2 regions of the Pseudomonas sp. Ors-4-3C genome follow, and region 2 is predicted to be linked to the other one. Evidence: riboswitches for the same ligand, from Rfam matches in the RefSeq annotation. Region 2 holds a riboswitch; the other holds the start of a gene.
What was found. Region 2 has a riboswitch for manganese ahead of mntP (manganese efflux pump MntP). Riboswitches for the same ligand answer to the same signal wherever they lie in the genome.

Region 1: it holds a riboswitch for manganese, as region 2 does, so the genes downstream of both, ACVHNU_RS20005 (TMEM165/GDT1 family protein) here and mntP (manganese efflux pump MntP) in region 2, are expected to answer to the same signal.

Annotation. Positions count from the first base shown of each region.
Region 1 covers NZ_CM146900.1:4,448,761-4,457,297, forward strand. The annotation lists gene ACVHNU_RS19990 (LysE family translocator) at 1-625, opposite strand, end outside; gene ACVHNU_RS19995 (2-hydroxyacid dehydrogenase) at 899-1,864, shown strand; gene ACVHNU_RS20000 (class I SAM-dependent methyltransferase) at 1,898-2,896, shown strand; yybP-ykoY riboswitch at 2,936-3,060, shown strand; gene ACVHNU_RS20005 (TMEM165/GDT1 family protein) at 3,148-3,732, shown strand; gene ACVHNU_RS20010 (M48 family metallopeptidase) at 3,915-4,733, opposite strand; partial or broken gene ACVHNU_RS20015 (HAMP domain-containing protein) at 6,086-6,283, shown strand; gene ACVHNU_RS20020 (methyl-accepting chemotaxis protein) at 6,395-7,138, shown strand; gene ACVHNU_RS20025 (SOS response-associated peptidase) at 7,244-7,867, opposite strand; gene ACVHNU_RS20030 (putative signal transducing protein) at 7,904-8,164, opposite strand; gene ACVHNU_RS20035 (CPXCG motif-containing cysteine-rich protein) at 8,175-8,357, opposite strand; gene ACVHNU_RS20040 (1-acyl-sn-glycerol-3-phosphate acyltransferase) at 8,500-8,537, shown strand, end outside.
Region 2 covers NZ_CM146900.1:2,903,312-2,911,848, reverse strand. The annotation lists gene ACVHNU_RS12845 (MFS transporter) at 1-879, shown strand, start outside; gene ACVHNU_RS12840 (thiamine pyrophosphate-requiring protein) at 1,096-2,883, shown strand; gene ACVHNU_RS12835 (DUF72 domain-containing protein) at 3,490-4,203, shown strand; gene mntP (manganese efflux pump MntP) at 4,205-4,768, opposite strand; yybP-ykoY riboswitch at 4,777-4,948, opposite strand; gene ACVHNU_RS12825 (ATP-binding protein) at 5,160-6,536, opposite strand; gene ACVHNU_RS12820 (response regulator) at 6,533-7,195, opposite strand; gene ACVHNU_RS12815 (PepSY domain-containing protein) at 7,366-7,632, shown strand; gene ACVHNU_RS12810 (cytochrome b/b6 domain-containing protein) at 7,632-8,177, shown strand; gene ACVHNU_RS12805 (sialidase family protein) at 8,229-8,537, shown strand, end outside.

The DNA.
Region 1 (8,537 bases), 1.5 Mb from region 2:
GCATCTCGGTGAAGGCGAGTTTCACGCCGATCGCGATCAGCACTGCGCCCATGGTGCGGTCGAACCAGTGGCCCATGCGGGCAAAACCGGCGCGCACGCGCTGCTGACTGAACAGCATCGCCACCAGGCAAAACCAGACAGCCGTCGCGACCGCCAGATAAACCCCGTAACCGGCCTGCACCGCCAGCGGCGTGTGCGGGTTGATCACCACGGTGAACAGGGAGAGGAAGAACAGCGTGGCTTTCGGGTTCAGGCCGTTGGTGACGAAGCCCGAAGTGAAGGCGCCGCGCGCGGTGCGCACGCCGGCTTCCTTGTGCAAGTCATCGGTGACGGTTTTCGCCGGCTGCGCGCGCAAAGCCTTGAAGCCGATGTACAGCAGGTACGCCGCTGCAGCCCATTTCAAGGCGTTGAACAGCACGATCGACTGCGACACGATCAGGCCGATGCCCAGCAGCGAATAGCCCACGTGCAGGAAAATCGCCGTGCCCACACCCAGCGCGGTCCAGGTGCCGGCGCGACGCCCATGGGTCACGCTCTCGCGCACCACCACGGCAAAGTCCGGGCCGGGGCTGGCCACGGCCAACAGGTGGATCAGTGCAACGGTCAAGAACTCGGTCCAGTACATGGGGGCTCCTCTTTAATGAGTAAAAACAATTCATCAACTGGCTCAAACCCTGTGGCGAGGGAGCTTGCTCCCGCTCGGCTGCGCAGCAGTCGTAAAACCTGAAACACCGGTGTGCCTGACACAGTACGGTGAATGGGTTTGGGTCTGCTTCGCAGCCCAGCGGGAGCAAGCTCCCTCGCCACAGGGTATTGCGGGCGCTGTGCGTAACCATTTGTTTCATCTGGTAGGCTCGGCAGATTACGCCTTCCGTTCCAAGCACAAAAGGTACAGTTGATGACGAACCCGCGCCGCGCCGTATTCCTCGATCACCCGTCACTGGATCTCGGCGATCTCGACCTCAGCCCGTTGCGCGCCTGCTTCAGCGATCTGCAACTGTTCGCCCAGACCTTGCCTGAACAGGTCAGCGAGCGCCTGCACGGTGCCAGCGTGGCGATCACCAACAAGATCCGCATCGACGCCGCCGCGATGGCCGCCAACCCGGATCTGCAACTGATCCTGATCACCGCCACCGGCACCAACAACGTCGATCTGGACGCGGCCCGCGCCCATGGCATCACCGTGTGCAACTGTCAGGGTTACGGCACGCCGTCGGTGGCGCAGCACACGATCATGTTGCTGCTCAACCTCGCCACCCGCCTGGCGGATTATCAGAAAGCCGTCGGCGAGGGTCGCTGGCAGCAGGCCAGACAGTTCTGCCTGCTCGACTACCCGATTGTCGAACTGGAAGGCAAAACCCTCGGTCTGCTCGGTCACGGTGAACTCGGCGGCGCGGTCGCGCGCCTGGCCGAAGCATTCGGCATGCGTGTATTGCTCGGACAGATTCCGGGCCGCCCGGCGCGCCCGGATCGTCTGCCACTGGACGAACTGCTGCCGCAGATCGACGCCCTGACCCTGCACTGCCCGCTCAACGAACACACCCGGCACTTCATCGGCGCCCGCGAGCTGGCATCGATGAAACCCGGCGCCTTTGTGGTCAACACTGCGCGCGGCGGATTGATCGATGAACAGGCCCTGGCGGACGCCTTGCGCAACGGTCACCTCGGCGGCGCGGCCACCGATGTGCTCAGCGTCGAACCGCCGGTCAACGGCAATCCGCTACTTGCGGCCGATATTCCGCGGCTGATCGTCACCCCGCACAACGCCTGGGGCAGTCGCGAAGCGCGGCAGCGTATCGTCGGCCAATTGACCGAAAACGCTCAGGCGTTCTTCAGCGGTACAGCGCTGCGGGTCGTCAGTTGATAAACTGCGACACTTTTTTTCCAAGGAGCAGTTATGGATCCGCGCAGTGAAGTACTGCTTCGTCAGGCCGAGTTATTCCAGGGTTCGCTGTTGCTGGCCGGTTTGCCTGCCGACGATTTGCTCGGGCGCCTACCCAATGCGTTCGGCTGGTGCTGGCATGCCGGCGATCAAGCGGCACTCGATGCGCGCTTCGAAGGTCGCAGCCATTTCGGTGTGAATGTGCCGGAGCGCGAATTCGACAGCGCCGTGGTGTTTCTGCCCAAGTCCAAGGATCTGACCGATTACATCCTCAATGCCGTGGCCGCACGTCTGCCCGGGCGCGAGGTGTTTCTGGTCGGGGAAAAACGCAGCGGTATCGAGGGTGCGTCCAAGCAGCTCAACCCGTTCGGCAAGCCGCGCAAACTCGACAGCGCCCGTCACTGCCAACTGTGGCAAGTCACCGTGGCCAATGCACCCGAAGCCAAATCGCTGGAAAGCCTGGCGCAGACTTATGAGTTGCCACTGGCCGAAGGCCCGTTGAAAGTCATCAGTCTGCCGGGCGTGTTCAGCCATGGTCGACTGGACCGCGGCAGCGCCCTGCTGCTGGAGCATCTGGACAAATTGCCGAGCGGTCACCTGCTGGACTTCGGTTGCGGCGCCGGGGTGTTGGGCGCGGCGGTCAAACGGCGTTACCCGCACAATCAGGTGACCCTGCTCGACGTCGATGCCTTCGCCGCCGCCAGCAGTCGCCTGACATTGGCGGCCAACGGTCTGGAAGCCGAGGTGCTGACCGGTGACGGCATCGACGCTGCACCGATGGGTTTGAACGCGATTCTGAGCAATCCGCCGTTCCATGTCGGCGTGCACACCGATTATTTCGCTACCGAGAACTTGCTGCGAAAAGCGGCCAAACATCTGAAAAACGGTGGCGAACTGCGCCTGGTTGCGAACAGCTTCCTGAAGTATCAGCCACTGATCGAAGAGCATCTGGGCGTGTGTGCGATCAAGGCCGAAGGCAATGGTTTCCGGATTTACCGGGCCAAGCGCGGCTGAAAATTAGCACTTGCCGAATGGATTCTGCCTAGGCAGAATCCGCTCCGTCCTAGGGGAGTAGTCTCCCACGAGCGCCAAGCTCGTCCGGCATACGTCAACATACTTGATCCTCAGATCATGGCGTATGCGACCCAAGCGTCCGCACCAGACGGATCGCAGGGTTTGACAAGACCTATGACACGCACACCTTACCCGGGGCGGGAAGGCTGTACGTGTCATAGCCGTGTCGACCCGCCCCTTAGGAAATCCTGATGCTGGACTCGTTACTCGTTCCCACCGCAATCGTTGCCTTGGCCGAAATCGGCGACAAGACGCAACTGCTCGCGCTGATTCTCGCCGCTCGCTTTCGCAAACCCTGGCCGATCATTGCCGGTATTGTCGCTGCGACCCTGGCCAACCACGCAGCAGCCGGTGCGGTAGGCGCCTGGTTCGGCAGCTTCTTCTCAGACTCGGTCCTGCACTGGATTCTTGCCGCGAGCTTTACCGCCACTGCGCTGTGGACGTTGGTCCCGGACAAGATGGACGACGATGAAGCCAGCACCGCACGCAAGTTCGGCCCCTTCCTGACCACGCTGATCGCGTTCTTCCTCGCGGAAATCGGCGACAAGACGCAGATCGCCACCGTGATGCTGGCGGCGCAATATCCGGAGCTGTGGCTGGTGATCATCGGCACCACGGCGGGCATGCTGATTGCCAACGTGCCGGTGGTATTGGCGGGTAATTTTGCTGCGGAGAAATTGCCGCTGACCCTGATTCGTCGCCTGGCCGCTTCGGCGTTCTTCATTCTGGCGATCGTTGCGGTGTACAAGGCGATGCAGAGCAGTGGCTGGATTTAACCCCTGAGCCTTTCACATCATTGTGGCGAGGGAGCTTGCTCCCGCTGGGCTGCGAAGCAGCCCTGATACTGCCAATGCGATCAAACATGAACACCGCATTGGCAGGGTTTGCGACGGCTGCGCCGCCGAGCGGGAGCAAGCTCCCTCGCCACAAAATCAAGTTCGCCTTGCCTTGGTGCTGATCAGGATTTAGGGGCTTTTTCGTACAGCGGCATGACTTTTGGAATCGCCGCCTGCAGCGAGGCGATCCGGCTGGACGAGGCCGGGTGGGTGCTCATGAATTCCGGCGGTGCGCCTTCCGAGGCCTTGCTCATCTTGTCCCACAGGGTGATCGCCGCGTTCGGGTTGTAGCCGGCGCGAGCGGCCAGCTCCAGACCGATCAGGTCGGCTTCGTTTTCATTGCCGCGGCTGTTGGGCAAGGTCATGCCGTATTTGGCCACGGCGTCGGCCAGCGCCAGGCTGTCCTGCCCCAGACCGAACAACGCACCGGCACCCTGCTTGGCCATCTGAATCGCGTAGGCCTTGGACATCGCTTCACGTCCGTGCTCGCGCAGGGCGTGGGCGATTTCATGGCCCATGACTGCGGCGATTTCATCGTCGGTCAGCTTCAGGCTGTCGATCAGCCCGGTGTAGACAATGATCTTGCCGCCAGGGCCGCAGTTGGCGTTGAGCTCATCACTCTTGATCAGGTTGACCTCCCACTGCCATTGCGCGGCATCGGGGCGGAAGGTCGGCGCCTGGGCAATCAGCCGGTTGGCAATCGCCTGAACCCGCTTGGCCTCCGGGCTGGTCTTGTCCAAAACACCTTTGCTGGACGCTTCGCCAACGGTCTTCTGATAGGACTGGGCATACATCTGGTCGACCTCTTGCGAGGACAGCAGGCTGGACATGTACTGCTTGCGCTCGACGCCCACCGCGCCGCCGCTGGTGGTGTTGACCGACTGACAACCTGCCAGCAACAGCGCTGCGCTCAGTGCACTTACAACCAATGTCTTGTTCATTCAAAAGCTCCCTGAAAACATGCCGCGTATCGTAGGGGGTCAATTGTATCGACGCCAGATACAACAGACGCGTTGCATGCACTTTCAGAAATTGGCCGCCGCCCCTGTAGGAAAAAATTCATACGCCTGCGCAAGCCCTGCACAGCTGCGCCGCACACTGATCCATTTGCGACATCTGCCGCGCATTGCTTCGCACCGCCCTCATGGCCCAATGCCTGCTGCCGATACAACAGCGCAGACGTCCTCTTGCGTGCGGAGCTCCCATGAAGTTCAAGTCGATCCAGTTTTCCGTCGCCGCCCTGGCCGGCGCCATCGTGCTCAGCGTGGTCGCCGCGCTGGTGCTGTACGCGCTGTTTTCCGGTGCCCGCACCCAGGACATGGTGCAACAGCGCACCCAGGCGCAGTTCGAACAGGTCATCGAACAACGCCTGACCTCGCTGGCGCAGACTCAGGTCAGCCAGATCCAGCGCGAACTCGAAGCACCGCTGCTGATTGCCGGCGGACTGGTGCGGGTCAACGCGCTGCTCGGCACGCCGGGCGCCGACGGCCAGCCGCGACTGACCATCAGCCGCGAGCAACTGATCAGCCTGATCAAGGAGAACGTCGAGCAGAACCCGAAAATTCTCGGCACCTACATCGGCTGGGAAAAAAACGCCCTGGACCACAATGACGCGGCCTACGTCGGCACCCGCGTGGTCGGTATCGACGCGGCCAACGGACGCTTCCTGCCCTGGTGGTTCCGCAATGACGACGGCACCCTGGGCCTGGACAAACTGGCGGACGTCGACGACCAGAAAGTCCTGTCCACTGGCGTACGGGCCAGCGAGTACTACCTGTGCTCGAAAGAGAGCAAGAAATCCTGCGTGATCGATCCGGCGCCGTACAAGGTCGGCGACAAGATCGTCATGCTCGCCTCCTTTATTGAACCGATCATGCTCAACGGCGCATTCCAGGGCATCGTCGGCGCCGACCTGTCGGTGAACTTCATCCAGGAAATGCTCCTCGGTGCCAACCAGAAACTGTACAGCGGCGCCGGACAAATGGCCCTGATCGGCGGCAACGGCCGGATCGTCGCCTACACCAAGGACCCGAGCAAATTCGGCGAGAAAGTCAGCGACATCCTCGATGCCGAGCAGATCGCCAACATGGCCAATCTCAAGCGCGGCGAAGTCACCTACTCGGTGAACAAAGACAAGGGCCGCATCGAACTGTACCTGCCGTTCGGCATCGGCCAGACCGACGCGCGCTGGACGCTGATGCTGCAATTGCCGTTGAACGCGGTGATGGCCGATCTGCAAAAACTCCAGGCCGATCTCGATGCACAGCGCAAATCCGACACCTTTGGCATGGCCATGGTTGGCCTGATCATTGCGGCCATCGGTCTGCTGGTGATCTGGCTGGTGGGTCACGGCATCGCCCGACCACTGAAGCAGATGGTCGCCATGCTGGATGACATTGCCAAAGGTGAAGGCGATCTGACCCGTCGTTTGAGCAGTGATCGCAGTGATGAACTGGGCTCGATTGCCAAGGGCTTCAACACCTTCCTCGCCAAGTTGCAGGCGATGATCACGCAGGTGGTGACGTCGGTGCAGAGCGTCAGCGATTCCTCCGAGCACACTGCCGACATCGCGATTCGCACCAACATCGGCATTCAGAAACAAATGGCCGAGATCGATCAGGTCGCCACCGCGGTGCAGGAAATGACCGCCACTGCGCAGGACGTGGCGCGCAACGCTACCCAAGCGGCTCAGGCAGCGAGCCATGCGGATCAGGCCGCCGGTCAGGGCATGCAGATCGTCCGTGATACGTCGAACTCGATTGGTGCGCTGGCGCTGGAAATCGGCAAAGCGGTGGACGTGGTGCAGACGCTGGCCAAAGACAGCGAGAACATCAACGCGATCCTCACCGCGATTCGCGGAATCGCCGAGCAGACCAACCTGCTGGCGCTGAACGCGGCGATCGAAGCGGCGCGGGCCGGCGAGCAGGGTCGCGGCTTTGCCGTGGTGGCGGACGAGGTGCGCAATCTGGCGCAGAAGACCCAGAAGGCCACCGAAGAAATCCAGACCATGATTCAGCAACTGCAACAGGGCACCCGCGATGTGGTGCGGGTCATGGAGGACAGCCAGAACCGCACCGACGAAAGCGTGCAGCACGCGGCGAAAGCGGCCGAGGCGCTGGAGACGATTACTCAGGCGGTGTCGGTGATCAATGACATGAACACGCAGATTGCCAGTGCGGCGGAAGAACAGAGCGCAGTGGCCGATGACATCAACCGCAACGTGATCAATATCGGTCAGGTGGCGAATGAAGTCGCGGGCGGTGCGGATGAGTCGAGTTCGGCAAGTGCCGGCCTGACTAAATTGGCGGAGCAGCAGCGGCGGTTGATCAATCAGTTCAAGGTCTGATCCAAAGGCCCCTTCGCGAGCAAGCCCGCTCCCACAGTAATTTTGCGGCGTTCACAAAACCTGTGGGAGCGGGCTTGCTCGCGAAGAGGGCGGCACAGCATCAAATCAACCCGGAGTCAGGCACTCCGGCCCATTGAGCTTCGGATCATTGATCAGATTCGCCAACACCCGCTCGCGCAACGCCGTCGGTTCACTGGCAAGCAAGCCCTGCAGCACATGCAGCGGCGTCGCAGGATCGAGCCATGCCGCCTGCCCTGCCTCATCGAGAATCAACGGTCGGCGCTGACTGGCCGCCGGCTGAGTGATGACGGCGGTGCTCAGCCACACCTGCTCCTGCACCGGATAGGCTTCCCAGATCGCCGCGAAAAACAGCGACGAACCCTCCCCCGGCGTCAGCCAGTACGGGCGCTTGCGCAGATTGCCGCGCCATTCGTAGAAACCGTTGGCCGGCAACAGACAACGACGCAGGCGCAGCGCCTCGCGGAACATCGGTTGCTCGGCGACGGTTTCGGCCCGGGCATGCGCCGGGGTACGCGACAGATCGGTCAGCCACGGCGGCGTCAGGCCCCAACGGGCGCGGGCCAGGGTGCGTTGGCCGTCGGCCTCGGCACGCAGCATCAACACCGAATCATTGGGGGAAATGTTCCACTGCGCCTGCTGATCGGCGGGAAATCCGGGCAGGGCCGCGAAATCGCGGTTCCAGCGAAACAGGGCATAACGTCCACACATGGCGCAACACGACTCAAAAATAAAACGAACGTCAGCCTAACAGACCAGCGTCCCGGGGAAGCTCTCCGGTTCATCGCCGGGCAGCGGCAGCGCGGCATTGTACGCGGTGATCAGTTCGCGGGCGTATTCGGCCTGGTCGTTTTCGACCGACAGGCCGAGCAGGCCGAAAATCGGCAATTCCCCGGTGCCGCCGAGCAGATCCCGGCCCACCAGGTGCGCCTCGATGCCCTCGCTGGCGAGCATGCCCTTGAGCATCTCGCCTTCCATCAGGTTTTCCGGCTCGTAGATTCGCTGCATGGGCGCCCCCTCATTCGTTTTCGCTGAAGACTTCCAGAAACCAATCTTCGCCATGCACCTGCAAGACAAACGTGATCGGTCGACAACACACCTGACAGTCCTCGATGTAGGTCTGATCGCCTCCGGACAAGTCCACTGTCGTCTCGACCTCTTCACCACAATACGGACATTCATACAGTGCGCTTTCCAGCATCGCGGTCTCCCAGGTGACTTGTGCGTATAATCGCCGGTCTATTTGCAGGGCTATTTTTGTCTGGCTACCTTTTCAGACCGTGCCCCGTTGGTTTTCGATCAAAACCTTTACTTACCCTAGCCGTTTCCAACAAGAGAGCATGATGGGCGAATTCGATGCCATCCGACCTTACGACGACAG
Region 2 (8,537 bases):
CCCGGGCGTCGTGGTCTGTGGGGCAGTTTCACCAGCATGGGCATCGGTATCGGCGGGATTCTCGGTGCCGGGGTGTTCGCGATTGTCAGTGTCGCGTCACACGATGACCTGGCCGGATTTGCCTGGCGCATTCCATTCTGGCTCGGTGGCGTGCTGGTGCTGATCGGTCTGTATGCGCGCCTGCAGAAACCGCTCGAACAACCCGCCGAACCGCAGGCCCACGTGCGCATTCCGCTGCTTGAAGCGCTGCGTGCGCGGCCCAGAGCCATGCTGTTGTGCACCGGCATCGCTTTCGGCTACGTGACCATCGCCTACATCGGCAGCACGTTCTTTCTGTCGTATGCCACGCAATTGGGCTATGGCAGTACCGATGCGCTGGTATTCGACTTGTCGCTGTCGATCGCCATCGTGATCACCGCACCGTTGTTTGCCTTGCTTTCCGACCGGATCGGCCGCCGCCAGGTGATGATCCTCGGCGCGCTGATCATGGCTCTCGGCTTCTTTGCGTTTTTCCCGCTGGTCGGCCTCAAGAGTCTGCTGATTTCTACCGCTGCCTACATCGCCATCGGTGCGTTCATGGGCGCGACGCAGGGGCCTATTCCGGCGTTCCTGGCGGAGCAGTTTCCGCGACACATGCGTTATTCGGGAATGTCGGCGGCGTACCAGATCGGTGCGGCGCTGGGCGGCGGCACCGCTTCCAGTGCGGCCACAGCGATTCTGATCGCGAACAACCACAACGCGTTCGGGGTGGCGGTTTACGGCGCGGTTGCGCTGGGTATCGTGGCGCTGTGCTCGTTGCTTCTGAAGGAGACGGCGCACCTGAGCCTTGAACAGATCGACGAGGCCGATTGGCCTTCACCCATGCCCGCTGCCAGTTGAACCACTCGCCCCTGTAGGAGCTGCCGAAGGCTGCGATCTTTTGATGTTGTTTTTTGAGATCAAAAGATCGCAGCCTTCGGCAGCTCCTACATGGGGGCGGCTCGGCAATAAAAACAATCGAAACTTCGCGCTCTTCCCGGCTGTCCAGACCCTTGTACTTCCCGGCGGATGTTTCGCCGGGAAGGCTTCATGCATCGGTGACAGGCGAGGAACGAGATGACGACGACAGTGGGAGATTTTCTGGTTGAGCGGCTCAGCCAATGGGGCGTCACGCGGATTTTTGGTTATCCGGGAGACGGCATCAATGGCGTGTTCGGCGCGCTCGCCCGAGCCGATGGCAAGATCGAATTCGTTCAGGCCCGGCACGAAGAAATGGCCGCGTTCATGGCTTCGGCCCACGCCAAGTTCACCGGCGAATTAGGTGTGTGCATTGCCACTTCAGGCCCCGGCGCTACGCACTTGATTACCGGGCTGTACGACGCCCGCATGGATCACCAACCGGTGCTGGCGATTGTTGGTCAGCAGGCGCGTACCGCACTCGGCAGCCATTACCAACAGGAGCTGGACCTGGTCTCGATGTTCAAGGATGTGGCCGGGGCTTTTGTGCAGCAGGCGTCGGCGCCGTCGCAAGTACGACATTTGCTCGACCGCGCCGTGCGCACAGCGGTTGGCGAGCGGCGGGTGACAGCGATCATCCTGCCCAATGATTTGCAGGATCTTGAATACGAGCCACCGGCGCGGGCGCATGGCACCGCGCACTCTGGCGTCGGTTACACCAAGCCGAAAGTGCTGCCCTACGAGGCGGATCTGCAGCGCGCCGCCGACGTTTTGAACAGTGGCGAAAAAGTCGCGATTCTGGTGGGCGCCGGCGCGTTGCAGGCGACGGATGAAGTGATCGCCATCGCGGAAAAACTCGGTGCTGGCGTCGCCAAGGCGTTGCTCGGCAAGGCAGCGCTGCCGGACGATTTGCCGTGGGTCACCGGCAGCATTGGTCTGCTGGGCACCGAACCGAGCTACAAGATGATGAATGAATGCGACACCTTGCTGATGATTGGCTCGGGTTTCCCCTATGCCGAATTCCTGCCCAAGGAAGGTCAGGCGCGCGGCGTGCAGATCGACCTGCAACCCGACATGCTCAGCCTGCGTTATCCGATGGAGGTCAATCTGGTTGGCGACTCCGCCGAAACCCTTGCCGCGTTGCTGCCGTTGCTCGAACAGAAGACCTCGCGCAAGTGGCGCAAAAAGATCGAAGGCTGGCGCGGCAGCTGGGAAAAGACTCTGGAAAAGCGCGCGATGGCCAAAGCCACACCGATCAATCCACAGCGGGTGGTCTATGAACTGTCACCGCGCCTGCCGGATCAGGCAATCATCACCAGCGATTCGGGCTCCTGCGCCAACTGGTACGCCCGTGACCTGAAAATCCGCCGGGGCATGCAGTGTTCGCTGTCCGGCGGACTGGCTTCGATGGGGGCTGCCGTGCCGTACGCGATTGCCGCCAAGTTCGCCCATCCCGAGCGCGCGGTGATTGCCCTGGTGGGGGATGGCGCGATGCAGATGAACAACATGGCCGAGTTGATCACCGTCGCCAAATACTGGCGCCAGTGGGAGAGTCCGAAGTGGATCTGCGCGGTGTTCAACAACGAGGATCTGAATCAGGTCACTTGGGAGCAACGGGTGATGGAGGGCGATCCGAAGTTCGAAGCCTCGCAAAGCATCCCCGACGTGCCGTATCACCTGTTCGCCATTTCCATCGGCCTGAAAGGGATTTTCGTCGACCGCGAAGAGGACGTTGCCGCCGCCTGGGAGCAGGCATTGGCTTCGGAGGTGCCGGTGCTGATCGAGTTCAAGACCGATCCCAACGTACCGCCGTTGCCGCCGCACATCACGCTCCAACAGGCGAAGAAATTTGCCACGACCCTGCTCAAGGGCGACCCGGACGAGGCGGGTGTGATCGTGCAAGCCGCCAAGCAGGTGCTGGCCAGCGTCCTCCCCGGCAAAAAATAACCGCATAGGAGCTTCGCCGTGCCCCAAATCTGTGAACGCCGCTGAAACCTGTGGGAGCGGGCTTGCTCGCGAAGGCGCTGTGTCAGGTGCAGAAGTTGTGGATGTGTCGACGCCTTCGCTGGCAAGCCAGCTCCCACAGGTGTTTCGTCGTCCCCCAAATTTGTGAACGCCGCCGAAATTGTGGGAGCGGGCTTGCTCGCGAAAGCGCTGTGTCAGGTGCAGAAGTTGTGGATGTATCGACGCCTTCGCTGGCAAGCCAGCTCCCACAGGTGTTTCGTCGTCCCCCAAGTTTGTGAACGCCGCCGAAACTGTGGGAGCGGGCTTGCTCGCGAAGGCGGTGTGTCAGGCGCAGCGATTGTGGATGTGTCGACGCCTTCGCTGGCAAGCCAGCTCCCACAGGTGTTTCGTCGTACCCCCAATCTGTGAACGCCGCCGAAATTGTGGGAGCGGGCTTGCTCGCGAAGGGGGTGTGTCAGGCGCAGCGATTGTGGATGTGTCGACGCCTTCGCTGGCAAGCCAGCTCCCACAGGTATTTCGTCGTATCCCAAGTTTGTGAACGAAGACCGTGGAGATTTTCATGCGTGAAGCGGCGAAGGTGTTTTTTTGATGTTCATCGGTTGCGCAGGCTGGAGTCTGGGGCGTGAGTATTGGCCGCAGTTTCCGGCCGAGGGCACGCATCTGCAGCGTTATGCGGCGCGGTTCGAATGTGTGGAAATCAACAGCTCGTTCTATCGTCCGCATCGGCGCCAGACCTATGAGCGCTGGGCGGATTCGGTGCCGCCAGGCTTTCGCTTTTCAGTGAAGGTGCCGAAGCAGATTACTCATGAATTGCGTCTGCAAAACTGTGAGCGAGCGCTGGATGAGTTTCTCGGGCAGTGCGAGGGCTTGGCCGATCGGCTGGGATGCTTGCTGGTGCAACTGCCACCGTCGCTGGCCTTTGAGCCGGCACGTGCAGAAGCGTTTTTCGTGGCGTTGCGCCAACGATTCGCGGGTGATGTGGTGTTGGAGCCACGGCATGAATCGTGGGTGACGGCGGCGCCGATGCTGCACGCTTATCGTATCGCCCAGGTGGTGGTCGATCCATCGCGAATCATTAGCGATGGCTCAGCGCAGGGCTGGGCCGGTGTGCGCTATTGGCGACTGCATGGCGCGCCACGGATTTATCACAGTGCTTATGAGTTGCCTTATCTGCAGCAGCTGGCGCAGGACATGCGGCTCTGCGCTGCTGAAGGCGCCAGCGTCTGGTGCATTTTCGACAACACCGCCAGTGGCGCCGCGTTGGGCAACGCGATGACACTGGCGGCGCTGATCCGGGTCTGAATCAGGCTGACAAGTGCTCGTACAGAATGGTCGCGCCGACGATCATCAGCACCACACCACCGACGATTTCCGCACGCTTGCCGACCACCGCTCCGAGTACCCGGCCAAGCATCACGCCGATGGTCACCATGGTCATGGTTGCCACGCCGATGGCCGCTGCCGCCACCCAGATATTCACGTCGACAAACGCCAGGCCGACACCGACTGCGAGGGCGTCAATGCTGGTGGCGAACGCGGTGACTGCCAGAATCAGGAACGAATGCTGGCCGGGTTTTTCTTCTTCCTCGTCTTCGTGTTTCAGGCCGTTGTAGATCATGTGCAGGCCGAGGATCACCAGCAGGGTGAAGGCGATCCAGTGGTCCCATTCGGCGACCCAACGGGTGGCGGCCTGACCGATCAGCCAGCCGATGATCGGGGTGATGGCTTCGATCACGCCGAAGATCAGGCCGGTGCGCAGCGCTTCGGTCAGACGTGGTTTGTGCAGGCTGGAGCCTTTGCCGATGGCCGCGGCGAACGCGTCCGTGGACATGGCCAGAGCGAGGAATATGAGGGAAACAGGATTCACGGGGGCACACTTCCAGTCGGGCTATGAGTCAACGACACAACCACACGCCCGACTTTAGGCATGGATGTGTCGTCGGTCTCACCAACCAAAAGGTGTTCGTACCACGGCGTGTTGCCGAGAATGTTGATACGAACGCTTCCGAGGGACTCGGAAACAGGCTACTCCCCAACGAGGCTGCGGATCTTATGGGGGCAAACATGAAAATTTTGTCAAAAGCATCGAGGCCATCGAAAAAGAGCAAATTTCTGTGGCGAGGGAGCTTGTCGAATCGTCGCACCGTCCCGCCGGGTCGCGCAGCGGCCCTTTCGTTGCCGAACATCAGAAGGCCTGCTGCGCAGTCCAGCGGGAGCAAGCTCCCTCGCCACAATGCTCGTGCAGGGTCCCGGCGATGTTAGTGACTCGAGAGCTCATTGATCCGCAACTGCGCACACAACCCGCCCTGCGGCCGGTTGTACAGCTGCAGCGTGCTGCCGATCTTGCTGACGATCATCTGCACGATCGCCAGCCCCAGTCCCGCGCCGTTACCGTGGCCGTGGCTGTAGAAACGCTCGAACAGCCGCGCGTATTCCTGCTCGTTGATACCGGGGCCGGCGTCCTCGACGCTGATGTACACCGCGCCGCCCGCCTGCGGTTGCACCTGGACCCGCACCTCGCTGCCCGGTGGGGCGAAGTTCAGCGCGTTGGTCACCAGGTTCTGCAAGGCGATGGCGAGGGCCACCGGGTCGGTGTCGACCGGGCAGTGGTGGTCGCTGTCGAGGATCAGTTCGACGTCTTTTTCCAGGGCCAGCGGTGCCAGTTCGGCGAGCTCTTCGCGCACCAGTTCGGTCAGTTCCACGCTGCGGGTTTCGGGATTGGCCAGGTGCGGTTCGATGCGCGCCATGGTCAACAATTGACTGGCGATACGCGTCGCCCGATCCACCGCGCTGACCAGATACTCCAGCGCTTCTTCGCGTTGTTGCGGGGTCGCCGCCAGTTGCGCGTTTTGCGCGTGGATTCGCAGAATCGCCAGCGGTGTGCGCAGCTCATGGGCGGCGTCGGCAATGAAGCGCCGCTCCCGCGCCAGCAGATTGTCGATCTGTTGCAGCAGACGATTGAGCGCGGTCTGCATCGGCTCCAGATCGTGGGGCAGGGGGCTGAGGTGCAGCGGTTTCAGGGTTTCGGTGTCACGTCCGCGAATGCTCTGCGCCATCGCGCGCAGCGGTTGCAGGCCCCAGCCGATGGTCAGCCAGATCAGCGCGGCCAGCAGCGGGACGCCGATCAGGCTCGGCCACACCGTGTGGCCGACGATGCGCTCGATCAGGTCCTGACGGATGTCGTCACGCTCGCCGACCCAGATCAGCAACCCTTGTTGCGAATCCTTGAGCAGAAACGCGCACCAGTCGCGACCGTTTTCCATCAGGTCATGGGAGCCGAGGGTGGTGGGCGGCGCCGCAAGCTCCGGCGCTTCGGCCGAGCGCACCAGCAATTGGCCGTCGCTGCGCCAGACCTGAAAGGTCAAACGGGTTTCGTACGGGTGCGCAGCCTCGCCGTCGCCGACCCGGCTCATCGCTTCATCGAAGGCCTGATAGAGCCGGCTCCAGTCATTGTCGCCCGGCGCGCGCTGGGCCAGTACGCCTTGCAGCAGGCGCGCACTTTGCGCCAGTTGGGCATCGTAGACCTCTTCGATTTCATGGTGACTGTCGCGCAGCACGAGCCAACTGATCAGCAGATCGCCGATCAATACCAGAATCAGCACCGGCACCAGAATCCGCGCACGTATGGAAATCATGGCTTGAGCTCCACCACATAGCCGACCCCGCGCACGGTGCGGATCAACTCGCTCGAGAGTTTTTTGCGCAGGTTGTGGATCAGCACTTCAAGGGTGTTGCTCTCGACCCGGTCCTGCCAGCCATACAGCGCCCGGGACAGACGTTCGCGGGTGACGACCTTGCCGGGGCGGGCCATCAGTTGATGCAGCAGTTGATATTCCATCGGCGTCACCACCACGTCGGTGCCGTGCCAGGTGACCTGCTGTGTGACCGGATCAAGGCACACGCCGGCATGCTCGAGCACCGGTTGCGCACGGCCCTGACTGCGGCGCAGCAACGCGCGGATGCGCGCTTTCAGTTCATCGACGTCGAACGGTTTGATCAGGTAGTCGTCGGCGCCGGCATCCAGCCCGGCGATGCGTTCGGCGGTGCCGTCGCGGGCGGTGAGGATCAGCACCGGCAAGTCCTGTTGCTCGCCGCGCAAGCGTTGCAGCAGCGTCAGGCCGTCGAGCCGTGGCAGACCGAGGTCGAGCAGCAGCAAGTCGAAGCTCTCACTGCGCAGGGCGTGCAGGGCGCTGGCCCCATCCTGCAACCAGTCGAGGGTGTAGCCTTCGCTGCCGAGGGCAACACGAATGCCTTGACCGAGGGCGCGATCATCTTCGACCAGCAATAGGCGCATAACGGATTCTCTTGAGGAAACACGGCGGTTGACCGGCGGCATCATGCCGCTGTGCAGCCGGCTGTGGCAGCTGACCCGACGGGAAAGATGTAACGACTCGTTGCCAACTAAGCTTTGACTAAGGTTGCTTTTGCACAGTGAGGCCTTCCTCATCGAGCGAGAGTGTTTCCATGCGCAAACTTCTGCTGTTGTCCCTCATCGTTGCCAGCCCGCTGGCCGTCGCCGGCCCGCAATGCACCACCGCCGAACGCTCGCAATGGCAAGACCAGAAAGCCTTTCAGGAACAACTCAAGGCCCAGGGCTACGAGATCAGCAAGTTCAAGGTCACCGACGGCAACTGCTACGAGATCTACGGCTTCGACAAGGACAAGCGCAAGGTCGAGATCTACCACGACCCGGTCAGCGGCAAAGCGGTGAAAACCGAGATCAAGGGCTGATGCCGAGCGCGTCCCTGCGCCTGTGGGACCCCGTGGTGCGGCTGTTTCATCTGTCCATCGCGGGCGTCTTCGTCGCCAATTACTTCTTCAATGAAGCCGGTGATGACTGGCATGTGTGGCTCGGCTATTACGCCATGGGCTGGCTGCCGGTGCGGCTGGTGTGGGGGTTTGTCGGGCCGCGCAGTGCGCGTTGGGCGGATTTCTGGCCGACGCCGACGCGGCTGTTCGCCCATGCGCGCTCGTTGATTGCCGGACGGCCCGAGCATCGTCTTGGGCATTCGCCGATGGGTGCACTGGTGATGGTTTTGATGCTGCTGGCAATGTTCACCGCTGGCGTGAGCGGTTGGGCCATGGAAGAGGTCGATGCCTTGTGGGGCGCCGACTGGCCGTTGCAGGTGCACGAAACCGCTACCGACATCCTGTTGGTGCTGGTCTGCCTGCACATCGCCGCCGCGCTGTTCGAAAGTTTTCTGCTGCGCGACAACTTGCCGTTGTCGATGCTCACGGGACGCCGGCGCCGCTTGCCGGACGATCTACCGCGCTGACAAGGATGTTTTGCCGATTGCCCTCCATCCTGTTTTTGCCGTGAGTCCACTATGCGTGTGCTTCCCGATCGCTTGAAATTTATCCTCGGCGGACTGGCCGTGAGCCTGATTTTCTGGGGCGCCTGGCGCAGCCATCCGGCCCATGTGCTGGCGCCGTTTGCCGTGGCGACGCCGCCGGTCGATGCCTCGCTGCAGGCATCGGAGCCGCTGTACAGCAGTCGCTTCGTCTCCTCGCAATTGAATGATTTCGTGCACTCCTCGTCGGTGACCGCACTGCCGGGCGGCGACCTGATGGCGGTGTGGTTTGCCGGCTCCCGCGAGGGCGCTGCCGACGTGCAGATCCGCACCGCACGCTATGAC